Regions from separate parts of the Methylobacterium sp. J-001 genome, predicted to be linked through region 1. Evidence: riboswitches for the same ligand, from Rfam matches in the RefSeq annotation. Region 1 holds a riboswitch; each other region holds the start of a gene.

What was found. Region 1 has a riboswitch for cobalamin ahead of MKK65_RS21775 (TonB-dependent receptor). Riboswitches for the same ligand answer to the same signal wherever they lie in the genome.
Region 2: it holds a riboswitch for cobalamin, as region 1 does, so the genes downstream of both, MKK65_RS24825 (TonB-dependent receptor) here and MKK65_RS21775 (TonB-dependent receptor) in region 1, are expected to answer to the same signal.
Region 3: it holds a riboswitch for cobalamin, as region 1 does, so the genes downstream of both, MKK65_RS30810 (CbtB domain-containing protein) here and MKK65_RS21775 (TonB-dependent receptor) in region 1, are expected to answer to the same signal.

What each region holds. Positions count from the first base shown of each region.
Region 1 is NZ_JAKSYN010000170.1:25,446-31,162, reverse strand. It holds gene MKK65_RS21790 (hypothetical protein) at 249-665, opposite strand; gene MKK65_RS21785 (hypothetical protein) at 870-1,097, opposite strand; gene MKK65_RS21780 (cell wall hydrolase) at 1,282-1,875, opposite strand; cobalamin riboswitch at 2,311-2,510, shown strand; gene MKK65_RS21775 (TonB-dependent receptor) at 2,749-4,782, shown strand; gene MKK65_RS21770 (DMT family transporter) at 4,813-5,139, opposite strand; gene MKK65_RS21765 (serine hydrolase domain-containing protein) at 5,471-5,717, shown strand, end outside.
Region 2 is NZ_JAKSYN010000200.1:103,588-109,304, reverse strand. It holds gene MKK65_RS24830 (HigA family addiction module antitoxin) at 746-1,087, opposite strand; cobalamin riboswitch at 1,543-1,739, shown strand; gene MKK65_RS24825 (TonB-dependent receptor) at 2,032-4,215, shown strand; gene MKK65_RS24820 (PepSY domain-containing protein) at 4,212-5,717, shown strand; gene MKK65_RS24815 (oxidoreductase) at 5,641-5,717, opposite strand, start outside.
Region 3 is NZ_JAKSYN010000227.1:249,201-254,917, forward strand. It holds gene cobN (cobaltochelatase subunit CobN) at 1-434, opposite strand, end outside; gene cobW (cobalamin biosynthesis protein CobW) at 507-1,541, opposite strand; gene MKK65_RS30800 (DUF1636 domain-containing protein) at 1,538-1,936, opposite strand; gene MKK65_RS30805 (CbtA family protein) at 1,929-2,663, opposite strand; gene MKK65_RS30810 (CbtB domain-containing protein) at 2,680-2,862, opposite strand; cobalamin riboswitch at 2,896-3,090, opposite strand; gene MKK65_RS30815 (DUF4424 family protein) at 3,316-4,350, shown strand; gene MKK65_RS30820 (discoidin domain-containing protein) at 4,515-5,717, shown strand, end outside.

The DNA of each region.
Region 1 (5,717 bases):
TCCGGGCAAGCAACGGATTCGTCGGCGCCAACAGCGCAGATTACTGAATACGCTGGGCAGACGCCGCTCATTGCCTGCTCATACGTTGAGCCGAATGGTAGACGCCACCATCCTTCCGGGGCTGGGGAGCATCATGAACGACGCGCCAGAGCCGCCGGACAACCCCTTCGCGAAGACGCTGCTGCTGTTCGCCGTCACCGTCGTCGTCATCGCCGTCTCGGCCTACATCCTCATCCGGATGGAGTGAGCTACAAAGTCCGGCAGCTGCCGTAGCTCATCTTGATCTCGCTGCGGTCTTCCGGATTGAGCTGTGCCTCGACGAAGTTCAGCTTGTTCAGATCGATCAGAAGAAAATACACGCCGTTCTGGCATTTGATCGCATTCCGCGGCGTCCGTTCGTTCAAGCGCGGCGAGGCCACCTGGCATTCGTAATAGTCGGACCGGCCGGCAGAGATGACGGTCAGCAGGCCGCCGCTGGAGACCAGCGAGAAGGTCCGCGCCCGTTGTGGCTGCGGTTGCGGTTTCGCGCCTTCGGGGGCGGGGACCGGATCGAGCCTCACCGACACGTCCTCCGTACAGGTCATCGGGCGGCGCAACTGAGAGGCCGCCGGCACGATGCTCAGCATGAGAACCGCGCCGGCGAGCGCTACCCTGTGGGCGATCATCGGGAGGAATTCCGTGATTCGTGGGTAGTTTCGACCGACAAGCTAAGGCCTCGTCCGTCGATGTAAATGTCGCCCCCTCGGACGACGGAACCGATCAACAGTTTTGCCGCAGCTGGCGATGGCATTTCATCGGCCAGTACCGCTCAATCCGAAGCGTTCGACAACATCGGCGAGACCGCGACCGATGAATCGGCCGTGTTCGCCCTAACCCTGCGGATCGTCGGGGTTGTCGTTCGCGGCGGTCTCCAGATCGGATCGCAGGGCGATCTCGGCGCCGATCTCGATCAGCAGCAACCGCGACAGGAGTTGCATGGTCGGCGTGCCGTGCGCGAGCAGAAGCGCGTGCGTCGCGATGACCGCCTCCACCAGGCGGCTGAAACCGTCATCCTCTGACATCGCCGCGCAGGAGCCGAGCTGAATGCCAGCAGACAACTGTAGGATCCAGCTCAAGTTCGCTGCCGGCCGCGGAAACCGGGACCCGCTCGGCGTCGGACGCGCGATCCGAGGCCGGCTGACTTGCCCGGCTACCGGGTCGGACACTTCACGAGGTCGGGCAGGAGCTTGCCGGACCGCGACCGGATCAGGCAGAGCCTGCGGATCATGGGCCGTAAGCGGCCTATTGCGCCGCCGGCAGAGGCGGGACCGCCGCGTAGGTCGAGACCGTTGTGGGCAACGCGGGGGAGTCCGGCATTTCCTTCCTGGCCGCGCGGGAGTCGCGCTTCTCGTAGAAGGCATTGCCGCCGGCCACGGCGACGTAGTGCATGTTCTTGTAGGGGAAGTGGTGGCCCGCGGTGTGGAAATACATCGCCTTCCCGACCTTCGGGTGCCGCTCGCCCGCCAGCACCGCGTCGGCCGCGTCGGCGACCTTCTGAAGATCGCGCTCCTGCATCGGCTTGGTGAGCACGCCGGGGGCGAATTGGCCAGGCTGGCCGACCACCGCGCAGATGCCGCCCGGGAAGATCGCGGCTTCCATCCGGTTCATGACCACGGTCCCGACGGCCAGCAGGCCGCCCTCGTCGCTGCGGTTCGACTCGAAATACATGGCCCGGCCGAGACAGTCGCGCTCGGCATCGCTGACAACCATCGACGGCTTGCGATCGGGGATCGATCCCGTGGTCAGGGGTGAAGCGGTGTTGCACGCACCGAGACCGCTGGCGAGTGCCAGGACGACCAGCCCGGAAACGATCTGAATCCTCTCGCTACCCTGCATGCATCAGCGCTCCGTCCTCCTGCAGCCGCGTTTCGGTGCGAGACGCCCGCGCCATCGCGGCCTCGCCTCGCACCGTCGTTGTACGCACAAGCTTGAGTGCACGTTCGCGGCGAGGATGTGGCGAGCCGTCCTCCGTCCATCGGCGAGGGCGCCGGATCGCAGGCGCAGGCAGACGGCCCGACAGACCCGGCAGGCCCGGAGCGCGATCCCTTCGGCCGCGTGCAATGTCCGTCGCCAATCCGCCGGTCCGACCGTAAAAAAATCGTTTCCCGTCAGCATTTTAAAGACATTCCGGGACCCGCCCGGCATAGCATCCGGCGCGCATGTCCGAGAAATGACGCGGCGGGGAGGAGGCTCAGCCCAGGGCCCGGTGTCATCCGGGAGACACACCGGCCGCCAACCGGTGCCGGGGCGTTGACGCGGCCTGCACCTTGGTTCGATGGTGGTCGCGACGGTTCCCTTCGGGGATCAAAAGGGAACGCGGTGAGGGATATTGACCCGAAGCCGCGGCTGCCCCCGCAACTGTAAGCGGCGAGCCTTCTCGTCACCACGTCACTGGGTCACCTCGCCCGGGAAGACGACGGGAGGGCGGCGACCCGTGAGCCAGGAGACCTGCCGTCAGTCGTGGTCACACGCGAAACGCGCCGGGCGGGGTGTCCTGGCGGGTGTCGGGACGCCCGTGCGCAAGCGCGGTCGGCACGGCCTCGTTCGCGGTGACGTGCCACTGCCGTCGCCCGAGGTCCCGTGTCCCGTCCTGTCCCCCGCCCCGCGCTCTTCAAACTGTCCGCGCTGACGGCCCTCTGCCTCGCAATCCTCCCCCCGCCGGCATCCGCCCAGGACCGATCGAAGCCGGGTCCGGCTGCCGAGGCGACACTGGATGAGATCTCCGTCACCGCCGACCCTGCCGCGCCCCCACGGGGCGGTGCCGTAGCCAGTGCGGGCTATGTCGGCGGCGTGACCGGCATCGGCGGCCCGCTCCTGACCGTGGATTCCGCCAGCGCGGGGGTGATCACGGGCGCCCAGCTCAACAGCCGGCCGGTGACGCGTCCCGGCGAGGTGCTGGAGGCGGTGCCGGGCCTGATCGTCACGCAGCATAGCGGGGAGGGGAAAGCCAATCAGTTCTTCCTGCGCGGCTTCAACCTCGACCACGGCACCGACATCGCCCTGTTCCTGGACGGCATGCCGCTCAACATGCGCACCCATGCCCACGGCCAGGGCTATGCCGACATCAACTTCCTGATCCCGGAACTCGTCGGCGCGGTGGAGTTCCATAAAGGACCGTATTTCGTGCGCGACGGGGATTTCGCCTCGGCCGGCTCGGTCCGGATCGACTACCTCGACACCGTCGCCAAGAACCTCGCGCTCACCTCCATCGGCAGCTTCGGCTACAAGCGGGCCCTGAGCATCGCCTCGACCCCGCTCGGGGACGGCAATCTTTTGGTTGCCGCTGACGCGCAGGTCTATGACGGGCCCTGGGTGGTCCCCGACGCCCTGCGCAAGATCAGCACCGTCGCCCGTTACAGCCAGGGCACGGCGCTCGACGGATTCTCGGTCACCGGCATGGCCTATGCCAGCCGCTGGACCGCCACGAATCAGATCCCCGAGCGGGCGGTCACACAAGGGTTGATCGGCCGCTACGGCACCATCAACCCCACGGATGGCGGCGACACGAGCCGCCTCTCATTGTCGGGCCGCTTCAGCAGCACCGACGACACCGGCGTGACCCGGGCCTCAGCCTACGTGATCCGCTCGCAGCTCAACCTGTTCAACGACTTCACCTATTTCCTGAACGACCCGGTCAACGGGGACCAGTTCCACCAGCTCGACCAGCGCATCCTCGGCGGCGGCGAGGCCCTGCATATCTTTCAGGGCGATCTGTTTGGCATGCCGATGGAGAACGAGATCGGCGTACAGACCCGAACCGACAGCATCCGGGTCGGCCTGTTCAATACGACGCGCCGGCAATACCGCTCGGGCGTGCTCGACGACCGGGTGCTGGAGACCAGTGGAGCCTTCTATTTCGACAACCGGGTGCGCTGGACCGACTGGCTGCGCACCAGCCTCGGCTTCCGCGCCGATGGCTACGCCGCCCGCGTCGCCTCGGACACGCCGGCCAATTCGGGGCGCGCCCGCGACGGTATCGTCAATCCGAAGCTCGGCTTGACCCTTGGGCCGTGGTTCGACACCGAACTCTACGTGAATTACGGCGGCGGCTATCACTCGAACGACGTGCGCGGCGTGACCGCCACCGTCGATCCGGCGAGCCCCCTGTTCAACATCGCCCGCGCGCCGTTCCTGGTGCCCTCGACCGGCTACGAGGTCGGGCTGCGCAACCACTCGATCGCCGGTCTGGAGACCAGCCTAGCGCTGTTCCGGCTCGATTTCGCCTCGGAGAACCTGTTCCAGGGCGATACCGGCACCACCGAGCCGAGCCGCCCGACCCGACGCTTCGGCGTCGAGTGGACCAACCGCTACGCGGTGACCCCGTGGCTCTCGCTGGAAGGCGACCTGACGATCACCAATGCCCGGTTCTCCGACTTCGATCCGGTGGGCAACCGGGTGCCGGAAGCCCCCACCACCATCGCGTCGGCGGGAATCACCTTCGGCGAGCCGCTCGGCTGGTTCGGCTCCCTGCGGTTCCGGTATTTCGGGCCGCGCCCCCTGATCGAGGACAACTCGATCCGCTCGCGCCCGACCGCCCTGTTCAACGGCCGGGTCGGCTACGCCTTCGAGAACGGGGTCAGCGTCTCCCTGGACGTGCTCAACCTGACCAACAGCCGGTCCGACCAGATCACCTACGCCTACGTCTCGCGCCTGCCCGGAGAGCCGGCCGAGGGCCTGATCGACCGCGTGTTCCACCCGGTCGAGCCCACGGCCGTGCGCCTCACCATCGCGGGCCGCTTCTGAGCGCAGCCCAGGCGGCCCCGGGAAGCCGGCTCAATGCTGGCCCTGGCCAGACGCCAGGACGGCCACGCCAACCGCGATGATCGCGATCCCCACCAGCATGGTCGGGCTGATCGGCTCGCCGTACAGCCACGCGCCGCCGAGTGCTGCGCCGATCATGCCGACCCCGGACCAGATCGCGTACACCACGCCGATCGGCAGCATGTTCATGCTGCTCGACATCAGCCACAGGGCGGTGCCGTAGCCGACGGCCACGATCAGGGTCGGCCCCGGCTTGGTCAGGCCGTCGGCGGCCTTCAGCGCCAGGGTGGCGGTGACCTCCGCGCCGATCGCGAGCCCGAGGATCAGGAAAGGGTTCATCGCGCGGAAGACCTTTTGTGCAGGAACGGAGCCAGCTTCAAATGAAAGCCAGTTCTTCGGGTGAGCATAGACGGTCAGTCAAGGATGGCGGGCTGCCGTTTGTGCAGGACGGCCTCCTCCCATAGGATGCCGCCAGACTTCGAGAGCCCTTTTCCGTCGAAGCGATGAAGATTTTCGAATCCCCCGCGCCGAGCTCACGCGGTCGAGCCCTGAATTCATCGTCCGATCGGGTTGGCCCTTCGTTAACGCCTCCTCATCATGGTCGCCGCGCGCGCCGGACCCCGGTCGACGGCGCGATGACCGTGACGATCCAGAGCGATACCGATCCATCATGACCTCGTCGTCCGCGATCCCGGAGCCTTCGGCCGGCCCCCGCCCGGGGCGTCGGCGGGGCACGCGCTGGGGCGTGATCGCGGCGGCCAGCGGCATCGTTGCGGCGGGCTGCGCCTGGACCGCCACGGCGCTGATCAACGTCCCCAATCCGGTCACCCTGGCGGCCCTGGCGGTCATCGAGCCCTCCGCGATCGGACCGTGGTTCCCGAGCCGGGTGGTGCAGGCGCCCGAGCACGCCCGCGACC
Region 2 (5,717 bases), on a different contig from region 1:
TTTAATTTTGCCGGTATAGAAACTGTATTGTCCAGCAATCAAGACGTAACGCCCATATCAACTGATTTGCCGGCCGTCAATCTTCGCCATGAACGGAGATTTTTCTTGAAAATCTTGTCTTTATTCTGAAAACCGTTGTAATATACATCGAGCTTGGTGCATATGTGTTGATCATCAGGCGATCGATACAACAATCGTCGCCGAGACAATAACAGGATCGTGTGCACGCGACGCCGTCCGTCGACGAAGAATGCCGGCCCGCTTCAGTCCGTAACAACCAACGGTATCGCGCGGCGATATCTGCTCCACTTGGCATCCCTGGCCCGGCATCGGCAGGAAGCACCGGGACGGTTTTCTCGGAACCGCAGCTTTCCGCGCGTCGGCAGCCGACGAGTCGTTTCTCGCCCGATCACGGCGGGGCGGGCCGGGACAGGTTACCCGGGCAGCGCGGCGGCTACGCGACGATGTGCCGGCCATCCGATCCGCCCCGGGCCGATGCGCCTTCATCCCGCGTCGCGCCCGGGAATACCATCCGCCTCGGCACGGCCGTCATGGGGCCAGGACAGGGATCGAATGTCACCGGGTCCGACTGAACCCTGGCACGTCTCAGGCGCGATAAGGCCCGGCATTCGCGCCGAATCATGGCAGAGGACGAACGGCAGCGGCGGAGGGACGAGACCTCTCGTCCCTCCGCCGCTCTGGTCCCGATGCGGCATCCCGGACGTTCGGTCACCGCGAACCGGCCTCACCCGAACGCGTAGAGGCGCTTGACGATGGCCAGAGTCCGTCGGGTCGGAGCCTGAACCTGAATCCGCGCCGCAAGCTCGCTCGCGATCTGCCGCTCGCGCTTCCGAGCGCGGGCGATATCGAAGCGGGTCTGCATCTCCATCAGGGTTTCCATGCGGCACCCGAAGGCTGTCTCGATACGCAGCGCCAGCTCGCCGGTGAGAGGCGACGTCTCATTGAGGAAGTCGGACAGAGTCTGGCGCGTTATGCCCAACTGGCTGGCCGCGGACATGACGGTCAGGTTGCGTGGCTCGAGGATATTACGACGGACGAACCCGCCAGGATGGCCGGGGTTCTCCAAAACATAATTCGTTCTCATTACGAACTCCTTCCTGGATATTGAACTTCGACAGGATACAATCCTGATCGAAGTCCGTTATTTTTGGAAGATACCACCTTCGTTCATCATTCTTCATGAAGGCTATCATGCTTACGCTCCAGATCACAAAAAGTTCCGCAGCCGTATTTTGCATGAGTTAGGCATACGCTTTGGCGTTATCACACCATTATTCGTCGATTTCGGCAGAATTTATTTTATTAGCCCGCAGATTAATTGCCATATCTCCCTGAATACCGCGGCGTCTGATCGAAAAATACCAAATTCATGGCCTATTTGGCCGTGCGATACGCAAGGCTCGGAGCATCCAGCAATGCGGTCCTCCCGCTGATGCCGGATTGCCGGAGGCCTTCGCGATCCCACGCGCGGTCCGCTCGCCGGACGAGATATCCACACGCTTGACGTTCAACTGGTCTACAGCCAAGCTATTCAGTGACGGTTCCCTTTGGGGATCAAAAGGGAACGCGGTGAGGGGTCTTTTCCCGAAACCGCGGCTGTCCCCGCAACTGTGAGCGGCGAGCCCTTCACCACCACGTCACTGGGCCTCGGCCCGGGAAGACGGTGCGAGGGCGGCGACCCGTGAGCCAGGAGACCTGCCGTCAGCCGTGGTCACACGCGAAACGCGCTGGGCGGGGTGTCCTGGCGGGTGTCGAGACGGTCGTTGCGCGAGCGCGGTCGGCGAGGCTTCGTTCGCGGTGACGTGCCACAGCAAGCGCGCCCGCGTTCCGGTTCCTGATGCTCTCTCTTGTCGTGCCGATCCCGGCCGCGCCTTCGCGCGGACCGATCCACCGCCCGGGCCACTGCGCCACGGCGGAGCGGATATCGGCACGAAACGGTAATTGTAATGTTATTACGTTGCTTGTAGAGCGTCCGGGCCGGTTGCCGCCGCGCATGGACCGTCTCCAACCATGTCCCTATCAAAACAACCGCTCTACAGCTGGAGCGTGCCGATCTGCGGCGCCCTGCTCACCGTGCTGGCGAGCCAGGCCGGGGCCCAGGACGTCGTCGCCCTCGACCAGCTCTCCGTCGAGGGGGAGGGCGGCGTCAGCCTGACCCGGGCCGCCCCGATCGGGCTGAACCTGCGTACCCCCGACCGGACCGCGAGCCGGCTCGGCCTGACACCGCTGGAGACGCCCGCGAGCGTCGACATCGTGTCCGGCGAGACCGCGCGGCTGCGCGGCCAGGACACGATCGCCGAGGCTGTGACCCAGGACGCCACCGGCATCACCACGATCGCGGCGCCGGGCAACGGCAACGGCGCGTTCACCTCCCGCGGCTTCGCGGGGCCGAACTCGATCCAGCAGCTCTATGACGGCACCCGCTTCTATGTCGGCGCCAACACGGTCACGTTCCCGTTCGACACCTGGAACGTCGAGCGCATCGAGGTGCTGCGCGGGCCGTCCTCGGTGCTCTACGGCGACGGCGCCATCGGCGGCGTGATCAACGTCGTGCCCAAGAAGCCGGTCTTCGTGCCGATCAACGTGGCGCGCGCGGTGATCGGCACCGACGGGGTCGCCCGGCTCGCGCTGGATTCGGGCGGGGCGCTCGGCCGGGAGGAATTCGGCGAGACCTTCGCGTATCGCCTGAACGTCAGCGGCAATCGCGCGGACGGCTGGATCCGGCCGGAGGGCGATTTCCGGAACCTCGCGGTCTCGGCCGCCCTCCTGTTCCAGCCGAGCCCGGACCTCGCCTTCACAATGAGCCACGATCTCGGCTACCAGGAACCGGCGCGCTACTGGGGCACGCCCCTGGTCGAGGGCAGGATCCCGGACCTGATCCGGTTCAACAACTACAACGTCCGCGACGCGAAGATCACCTGGGCGGATAACTGGACCCAGTTCAAGACCGAGTGGACGCCTTCGGCCGACATCATCGTGCGCAACACCGCGTACCGGCTCACCAGCCGGCGCCACTGGCTCGATACCGAGCAGTATATCTACAATCGCGGTACCGGACTGGTCGACCGCGGCGATTACCTCGAAATCTATCACAGCCAGGAACAGGTCGGGAATCGCCTGGACGCCAGCTTCAAGGGCAGCCTGTTCGGCCTGCCGAACGCGTTCGCGGTCGGGTTCGACGTGAACCACATCGACTTCCGCCACACGAACAATTTCTATTTCGACCAGACCACCAGCGTGCCGCTGACCGGCTACGATCCGGGCTACTTCCCGCAGAATGGTCGAGCGCGGCCGGCCTACGCCACACAGACCAGCCAAGCGTCGGTCTTCGCCGAGGACCGGGTGATCCTGTCGGAAAAACTCTCGTTCCTCACAGGGGTGCGGCTCGACGTGCCGACGCTCCATCGGCAGGACCTGCAGGCGGGCACGCAGTTCGAGAAGACCTATCAGGCGCTCGGCTACCGGTTCGGCCTCGTCTACAACTCGACGCCGGATAGTGCGCTCTACGCGCAGTACAGCTTCGCCACCGACCCGGTGAACAGTCTCATCACGCTGACGCAGTCGCTCTCCAACTTTCAGTTGGCCACCGGCACGCAGGTCGAGATCGGCGCCAAGGGGCTCGCCTTCGACGGCGCGCTCGAATGGACGGTGGCCGGCTACCGGATCGTCAAGGACAATCTGATCTCGGCGGTGCCGGGCCAGCCGACGCTGTCGACCCAGGTGGGGAGCCAATCCTCGCAGGGCTTCGAGCTGGCGCTGGGCTGGCAGTTCAGCCCGGGCTGGCGGCTCGACGGCAACCTCGCGCTGCTGCACGCGCAGTACGATGCCTTCGACCAGAACGTGAACGGCGCCACCGTCTCGTATGCCGGCAACCAGCCGATCGACGTGCCCGAGCGGATCGCCAATCTCTGGCTGACCTGGGATTTTTCGCGGGACTGGACCGCCCGTGCCGGGCTCCAGAACGTGGGGCAGGTCTATAGCGACTTTTCCAACACGGCCCGGCGCCCCGCCTACAACCTCGTCAGCCTCGTGCTCGACCATCAGGTCACGGCCGAGTCCCGGCTGAGCCTGCGGGTCTACAACCTGTTCGACAAGGTCTACGCGATCAGCGGCAATGCCGTGAACGGCGTCGGCACCAACTGGCTGCTGGGCCGGCCGCGCTCCGTGGAAGTCGCCTACACGGTGACGTGGTGAGGCGCTGGATCGGCAAGGCGGGCCGCCGCTGGCTGCTCCTGTTCCACCGCTGGGCCGGGATCGCCACGGGCCTGTTCTTCGCCCTGTGGATCGGCTCCGGGCTGGTGATGCTCTACGTGCCGTTCCCGGCGCTCACGCCGCCTGAGCGCCTCGCACGCCTGGCGCCGATCGCCTGGGATCAGTTCGGTGTTTCGCCGGATGCGGCGCTCGCGGCCGGCGGCGTCGCGGGCGTGCCGGCCGCGTTCGCCCTGGAGATGCGCGGCGACGAGCCGATCTACCGAATCACCGGGCGCGACGGCGCGCGGGCGACGGTCTCGGGCCGGAATGGCGCGCGGCTCGGCCCGGTCGACGCGGAGGCGGCCCTGCGGCTTGCCGCGGGAGATCGGCCGGGCGCCCGCGTCGAGCCGGTGGGGCGGGACCAGTGGACCGTCACCGCCCGCTACGACCCGCTGCGGCCGTTCCACAAGGTCGCCCTCGGCGATCCTGCGGGGACCGAGCTCTACGTCTCGCAGGTCACCGGCGAGATCGCGCTCGACACGACACGGTCCGAGCGTGCCTGGAACTGGCTCGGCTCGGTGCCGCACTGGATCTACCTGACGCCTTTGCGCACCCGGGCGGAGCTGTGGCGCACGGTGCTGCTGTGGCTCTCGGGCTTCGCCGCCCTCGGGGCGCTCAGCGGCCTCGCCATCGGGATCTGGCGCCTGCGCCTGCGCCACCGCTACGCCAGGGGCGCCGTGACGCCCTATCGCGGGCTGGCGCGCTGGCACCACCTGTTCGGCCTCGCGGGTGGGCTGGGGCTCGGGGCGTTCATCCTGAGCGGCTGGATTTCCATGAATCCGAACCGCTGGTTCGCGTCGAGCGCGCCGCCCTCCGGGCTGCGCGCGGCCTATACCGGAACGCCCGGACCGCTCGGCGTGGCAATCCATCAGATCCGCGATCGCGCCGGACCGGAAACCCGATCCGTGCGCTTCACCGTCATCGGTGGCCGCTGGTGGGTCTTTGCCGATGCACCGGACGGTCCATGCCCCGTCGTGGCGGACGGCAGCTCTTTTCCCGATACAAGCACCCTCGCGGCGGCCGCCGCCGCCGCGATCCCCGACGGACGCCTGCGGGCGACCCAGCATCTGGTTGCCTACGACGCCTATTGGTATCCGCACGGGACGGATCCGCGGCCCCTCCCGATCCTGCGTCTGCGCTTCGACGACCCGGCCGCCACCTGGCTCCATATCGACCCGCGCGACGGCACCATCCTGCAGCGGCTCGACCATTCCGGCCGCATCAACCGCTGGCTGTTCAACGCGCCCCACCGCCTCGATCTTCCGGTCCTGACCGGCCGACCGACCCTGCGCGCGGCGGCGCAATGGCTCCTGAACCTGCTTGCCGCCGGAATCGCGGTCACCGGGATCGTCGCGGGCTGGCGGCGCCTCAGCCGCAGCCCGAGGCGTCCCGTTCACCCGGCGTCAGCGTCAGTGCAACCGACGTCCCGGTCCGTGCCGCGATGA
Region 3 (5,717 bases), on a different contig from region 1:
GGGCCGCCAGCCCGGAAATAGCCGTCGAGCTCATCAGCAAAGTGCGGGTCTGTGGAGAAGCCGGCGAGCCGCGGGTCCGGCCGGTCGTCACCCGGCAGCACCGCCAGCACGACTCCATGCGCCCGCGCCGCGGCGGCGCAGCGTTCGATCCCGTAGCGCCAGTAATCCAGGCCGCCGAGGCAGCGGATCACCACGAGCTTCGCCCGGGACACCACGCGCTCGACATAGAGATCGACCGACATCGGATGCCGGAGCTTGGCGAGCTTGGCGAGCCGCAGGCTCGGCAGGCCCGGCTCGGCGGCCTGTGCCAGTCCGATCCCGGCAAGGTCGCTGTCGGTGAACGACAGCACGACGAGGTCCCCGGGCTCCTGCCCAAGATCCACGGCCGCCTCGCCCTCGTCGAGGGAGACGGTATCGATGCGGACAAGATGCATGGCGCGCCTCCTAGGCCGCGCCGAAATGGGCGCGCGCGCAGCGTCTCAGCGAGGGAGCGCGCGCGAGCTCCGTCATCCCGCGAGCGCCGCGGCGACGGCGCCCTGGTCGAACCCCTTCAAGCCGATCACCACGAGGCGCCCGTCACGGCTCTCGCCCGCCCGCCAGGGCCGGTCGAAATGGTGGACGACGCGCCGACCGACGCCCTGCACCACGAGGCGCATGGCCTTGCCCTCGACCTCGGCGAAGCCCTTGATGCGCAGGACGCCGGGAGCTTCGGCGGCTTTTTCGACCCGGGCCGCCAGGTCGCCGGCCGTGATGGCCGGACGGATCGGGAGGGCCACGGTCTCGAAGTCGTCGTGGTCGTGATCCTCGCCGTCGCCATGATGCGAGGGACGGGCGTCGAGGTCGTCCTCCGCGGCGGCGCCCAGCCCGAGCAGCACCAGCGGATCGATCGCGCCGTTCTCGGTCTCGACCACCTTCACGGCGCGGGGCAGGTGCCCCTCGACCTCGGCGCGCACCCGTGCCCGGGTCTCGGCATCGAGCAGGTCGGACTTGTTGAGCACCACGAGGTCCGCGCAGAGGAGCTGGTCCTCGAACACCTCCTCCAGCGGGTTGTCGTGGTCGACCGCCGTGTCGGCGGCCCGCTGGGCGGCGAGCGCCTCGGGATCCTCCGCGAAGGCGCCGGCGGCGACGGCTGGTCCGTCCACCACGGCGACGACGCCATCGACGGTGACCCGCGAGCGGATCGCAGGCCATTGGAACGCCTGGACCAGCGGCTTCGGGAGGGCGAGGCCGGAGGTCTCGATCAGGATATGCTCCGGCGGCTCGGCGCGGCCGAGCAGCGTCTCCAGCGCCGGCACGAAATCGTCTGCCACGGTGCAGCAGATGCAGCCGTTCGGCAGCTCGACGATGGCATCCTCGGTGCAGCCCTCGACACCGCAGGCGGCCAGGAACGACTTATCGAAGCCGACATCGCCGAACTCGTTCACCAGGATCGCCAGGCGGCGGCCCTTCGCGTTTTCGATCACGTGGCGGACCAGCGTCGTCTTCCCGGCGCCGAGGAAGCCGGTGACGATGGTGCAGGGGATCTTGGTCACGATGGTCATTCCGCAGCCTCCCAGGTGCCGGCCGGAAGCGGGCGGGGATCGGGTAAGGGCGGGATCCGGGCGATCACGCCGGTCTTGAAGGCGGCGGGCCGCTCCCGCCACGGCACGATGCCGTCCTGCGTGGACGCGTAGGACGAGAGGCCGCCGAGGATAATCGCGGCGGACTCGATCGGGTCCATGTCGCCGTAGACGTAGGTCCATCGGTTTTCGGAGGCGACCGCCACCGAGCACGGCCGCTTGCACACCGACAGGCATTCGACCCCCTCGATCCGCAGGTCCGGCGCCGCGTTCCCCGCACGCAGGGCGTCGAGCAGGCGCGCCCCGGCTCGGGGGCCGTCCGGGTCGTCGCCCGGACGGCGGCAGGTGGTGCAGACGTAGAGGACGGTCTCAGGCATGGGCCGTCCCGCGCGCCGGACCCCGGGCGAAAGCCTGCCAAGCCCATCCGAAGCCCAGGCCGATCAGCAGCCAGAAGACGAAGCTGATCGCCAGCGACCGGGCCGCGAACTGTGCCGCCAGCGCCGCCGGAAGCTCGGAGGCGGCCTCGGGTGCCTGCGGCGCGCCAACCACGTGCGGGGCGATGATCAGCACGAGCCCGCCCATAATGGCGATCAGCGAGCGCCGGATCGCGATCAGGTACAGGCCCATGCCGGTGGCGGCCGCCGTCATCACCCACCACGCTTGTCGGGTGGCCAGTGGCGCGGCCTCACTGCCCGGCAGTTCCGGCGGCAACCCGAGTCCCGGGGCGAGGGCGACGCTAGCGAAGCCCGCGATCGCGAAGGCGACGCCCACCTGCCGGGTCGGCTCCCGCCCGCAGGCGAGGATCGCCGCACCGAGCAACAGGGCATAGCCCACCGCGCCGACGAGGGTCGCCAACGCCGTGAACGCCATCCGGGGCAGGCCCTCGCCGGGCTGCCAGTCGGGTGCGGTATCCGGCGCGGCGTGATCGTGTCCGGCATGAGCCAGGACGATCGGGAGGTCGCGCTGGGCCTGATGCGTCTCGTGATTCTCGTAACGCTCGGCCGCCACGATGAGCGGCGAGGTCAACGTCAACTCAAGGCCCGTCACGACGACGGCCGCGAGGAAGCCGGCGGCCAGAGCCGCCGACAGAAGCCGGGTGATCATCCCTGGGGTAGGGGCGTCAGTGGCAGGGGAAGTTCTGGGTATGCCGGAAATCGTGCGCGGCGTTGTGCAGCGCGATCGCCGGCGAGAAGCCTGCCATGAACAGCAGGCCGAGGCCCAGGAAAGCCGCCAGCGCAACGGCGACCGGGCGCTCCGCGGAGCGGGTGCCGGTGGCGACGGGGGCAAGGGTCGAGGTGGTCATCAACATGTCTCCAGCCGCCCCACCGGCGGCATTGCGGGATCTTATCGCGACGGCAGGTCTCCTGGCTCGCGGCTCGGCGCGCCTGCCGCCTTCCCGGATCGCTCCGGTGGCCACTGGCAGACGCTCGCCGCTCACAGTTGCGGGGGCAGCCGCGGATTCGGAACTTGCGTTCCTCACCGCATTCCCTTTTCACCCCGTCGCCGGGGCACCGTCACGCCATCGTTGTAGACGCATGACAGCTCTCGCACAACGGAGGCGCGGCGGAATCGTTTCCGACCCTTCAGGAAACGGCGCGGACATGCAGGTCGAGTGGCGGCGACGGGACGGCGGCCGTTTCCGAGAGCGGGACGCCAAGATGGGATTGTCCCCCCGGCGCACCCTCAGCGGCGCGAGCCGTGGCGACCGCATCATGACGGTCCCGGCTGCAGCATTCTACCCGAACACAAGAGCGTGATGTCGATGCGTACCTTGTCGCTGGTCTTGTCGCCGGTCCTGGCAGTCCTGGCGGCTGCGTCCTTACCTGCCCGGGCCGATGACAGCGTTGTCGCGCTCGCGGCCGGCGGCCTCGTTCTGGAGAAGACCGACAAAATCGCTTTGGTCTCCGAGGATCTATACCTGTCGGAGAAAGCCGTGCGGATCGACTACCGGCTCCGCAATCTGACCGACACGGATGTCGAGACGACCATCGCATTCCCGATGCCCGACATCACCGGGGATCCCGAGCGGCTCGCCTCAATCCCTGATCCGGCGCATGACAATTTCCTCAAGCTCGCTACCGCGATCGATGGCCAGCCTGTGGCCTCGCAGGTCGAGCAACGCGCCTTCTCACTCCGGAATGGAAAGACGCCGATCGACATCACCGATCGGCTGAGAGCCCTGTCCATTCCGCTGGTGCCGACCGTCGAGGCGACGGAGGAGGCCTTGCGCCGCCTCGGCGAGACCCGGCGTTTGGCCCTGATTGCCGACGGCATCTTGGTGCGGCAGGAGCACAAGGACGGCACGCTCGCGGATGTGCCGCTCTGGAGACTCACATCGACGTTCTGGCGGCGGCAGGTTTTCCCGGCCGGCCGGGAGATCGCGGTCCGGCAGAGCTACGTGCCAAGCCTGAGTGGGCAATCCAGCCTGTCCTACGGCTCCCCGGACCTGGATCCGCCGCGGAAGGCTCAGTACGCGAACCGGTACTGCACGGATCCCGCGTTCGAGAAAGCGGCCCAAGCCCTTTACCGCCGGGCGAGCGCCGACGGCAGCCGCGCGTTCCAGGCCTATGAGCAGAACCTTTCCTACGTGATTGCCGCCAGCGACAAAGGGGCCGGGCCGATCGGGACGTTCAGGCTGATCGTAGACAAGGGCGATTCGGCGACCCTGGTCTCGTTCTGCGCGCCCAACGTGAAGAAGATCGGCCCCACAACCTTCGAGTCGATCCTGAAGGACCACGTGCCCCAACGCGATATCGATGTCCTGTTCCTGAAGATCGGGACGGTCGATTGAGGCGCCGTTTTGCATCGGCGGCAAACGGCCGGGCTCCTTTCCGGAGCTGATCCGCGCAGCGGCCGACGCGCCCAGGCTTGACGGGCCCGTCCCGATGCGGGCACCGCCGGGTGCACCGTTCGGCCGTGTCCCCGGCGCGACCGGCCCATATCCGCCCCGGAGACATGATGGCCCCGGCAGACGCTTCGAATCTTGGCCTCGTCGAACTCGCCGCCGCCCGCCCGTCGCAGGCTGTGGTGATCGACGGCACGACGTGGCTGGAGATCGATCTCGCCGGCCGCTTCCCCGTCCATTCCGTCACCGTGGCCCTGGCCGAGGCCGGGACGCCGGCAGCCGACCACGCGATCCAGTTCTCACAGGACGGCACTGCCTGGACGGAGCCCGGCATCACGTCGAGGCGGGTTGCGGCGAATACCGGCACGGCGGTGATAGAGGCTGACGAGCGCGCCTGGGCGAGGCTGGTTCGCGTCGCGGTGTCGAAGACCGCCCCCGTCGTCGCGGCGCGGGTTTGGTCCGAGGCGGCGGCGATCGACCTGATCGCGCTGCGGGCGACGCTCGACCTCGACGTGACGCTCCTCAACGAGAAGCCGGGGGCCAACCGTTACATCGCCTACAGCCTCGAGAGCGGGCCCGATCGGGTCAGCCGCACCCTCGTCGGCCTGTCGCTGTTCGAGAACGGTGCGTTCGGCAATTGCCTCGTCCAGTACATCATCGCGATCTCGGTGGCGAAGGCACTGAACCTGAAATACATCAAGGTTCCGAAGGTCGACCGCAGCAAGGTGATCTTCCTGACCGAGCGGCTCACCCGCGACGGCATCACCTTCATTCCGCCGGACGCGGACCTGCCGGCGGACGGCTACTTCCTCTCCGGTCTTTATTTCGATCCGACGCAGTTCCAGCGGCTCGTGGGACTCCATACGCCGCCGGACTCGCAGGCGATCATCCAGGAGATCATCCGCCCGCTATTCAACGGGCTGCCCGCGACCTTCCCGAAGAAGCCCGACGACCAGCTCCTGATCCATATCCGATCGGGCGACATCTTCAGCACCTGGGTCGATCCGCACTATCCGCAGCCGCCCTTCGCCTTTTACCGCATGGTCATCGACCGGCTGCACAGCGAGGGTCGGATCCGGTCGGTGAAGCTGGTCTTCGAAAACCGGCTGAACCCGGTGATCGCCGAGGTTGAGGCCTATGCGAAAGGTCTCGGCCTGCCCGTGGAGATACAGAGCGAGTCGCTCGTGGCCGATGTCGCGGCCCTGGTGGGGGGGCGCTACCTTGTCTTCGGCCTGGGCACCTTCGGCCCGGCGATCTGCCACCTGTCGGACACGGTCGAGCAGGTGTTCTACTTCGCGTCCAATTGGCCGCAG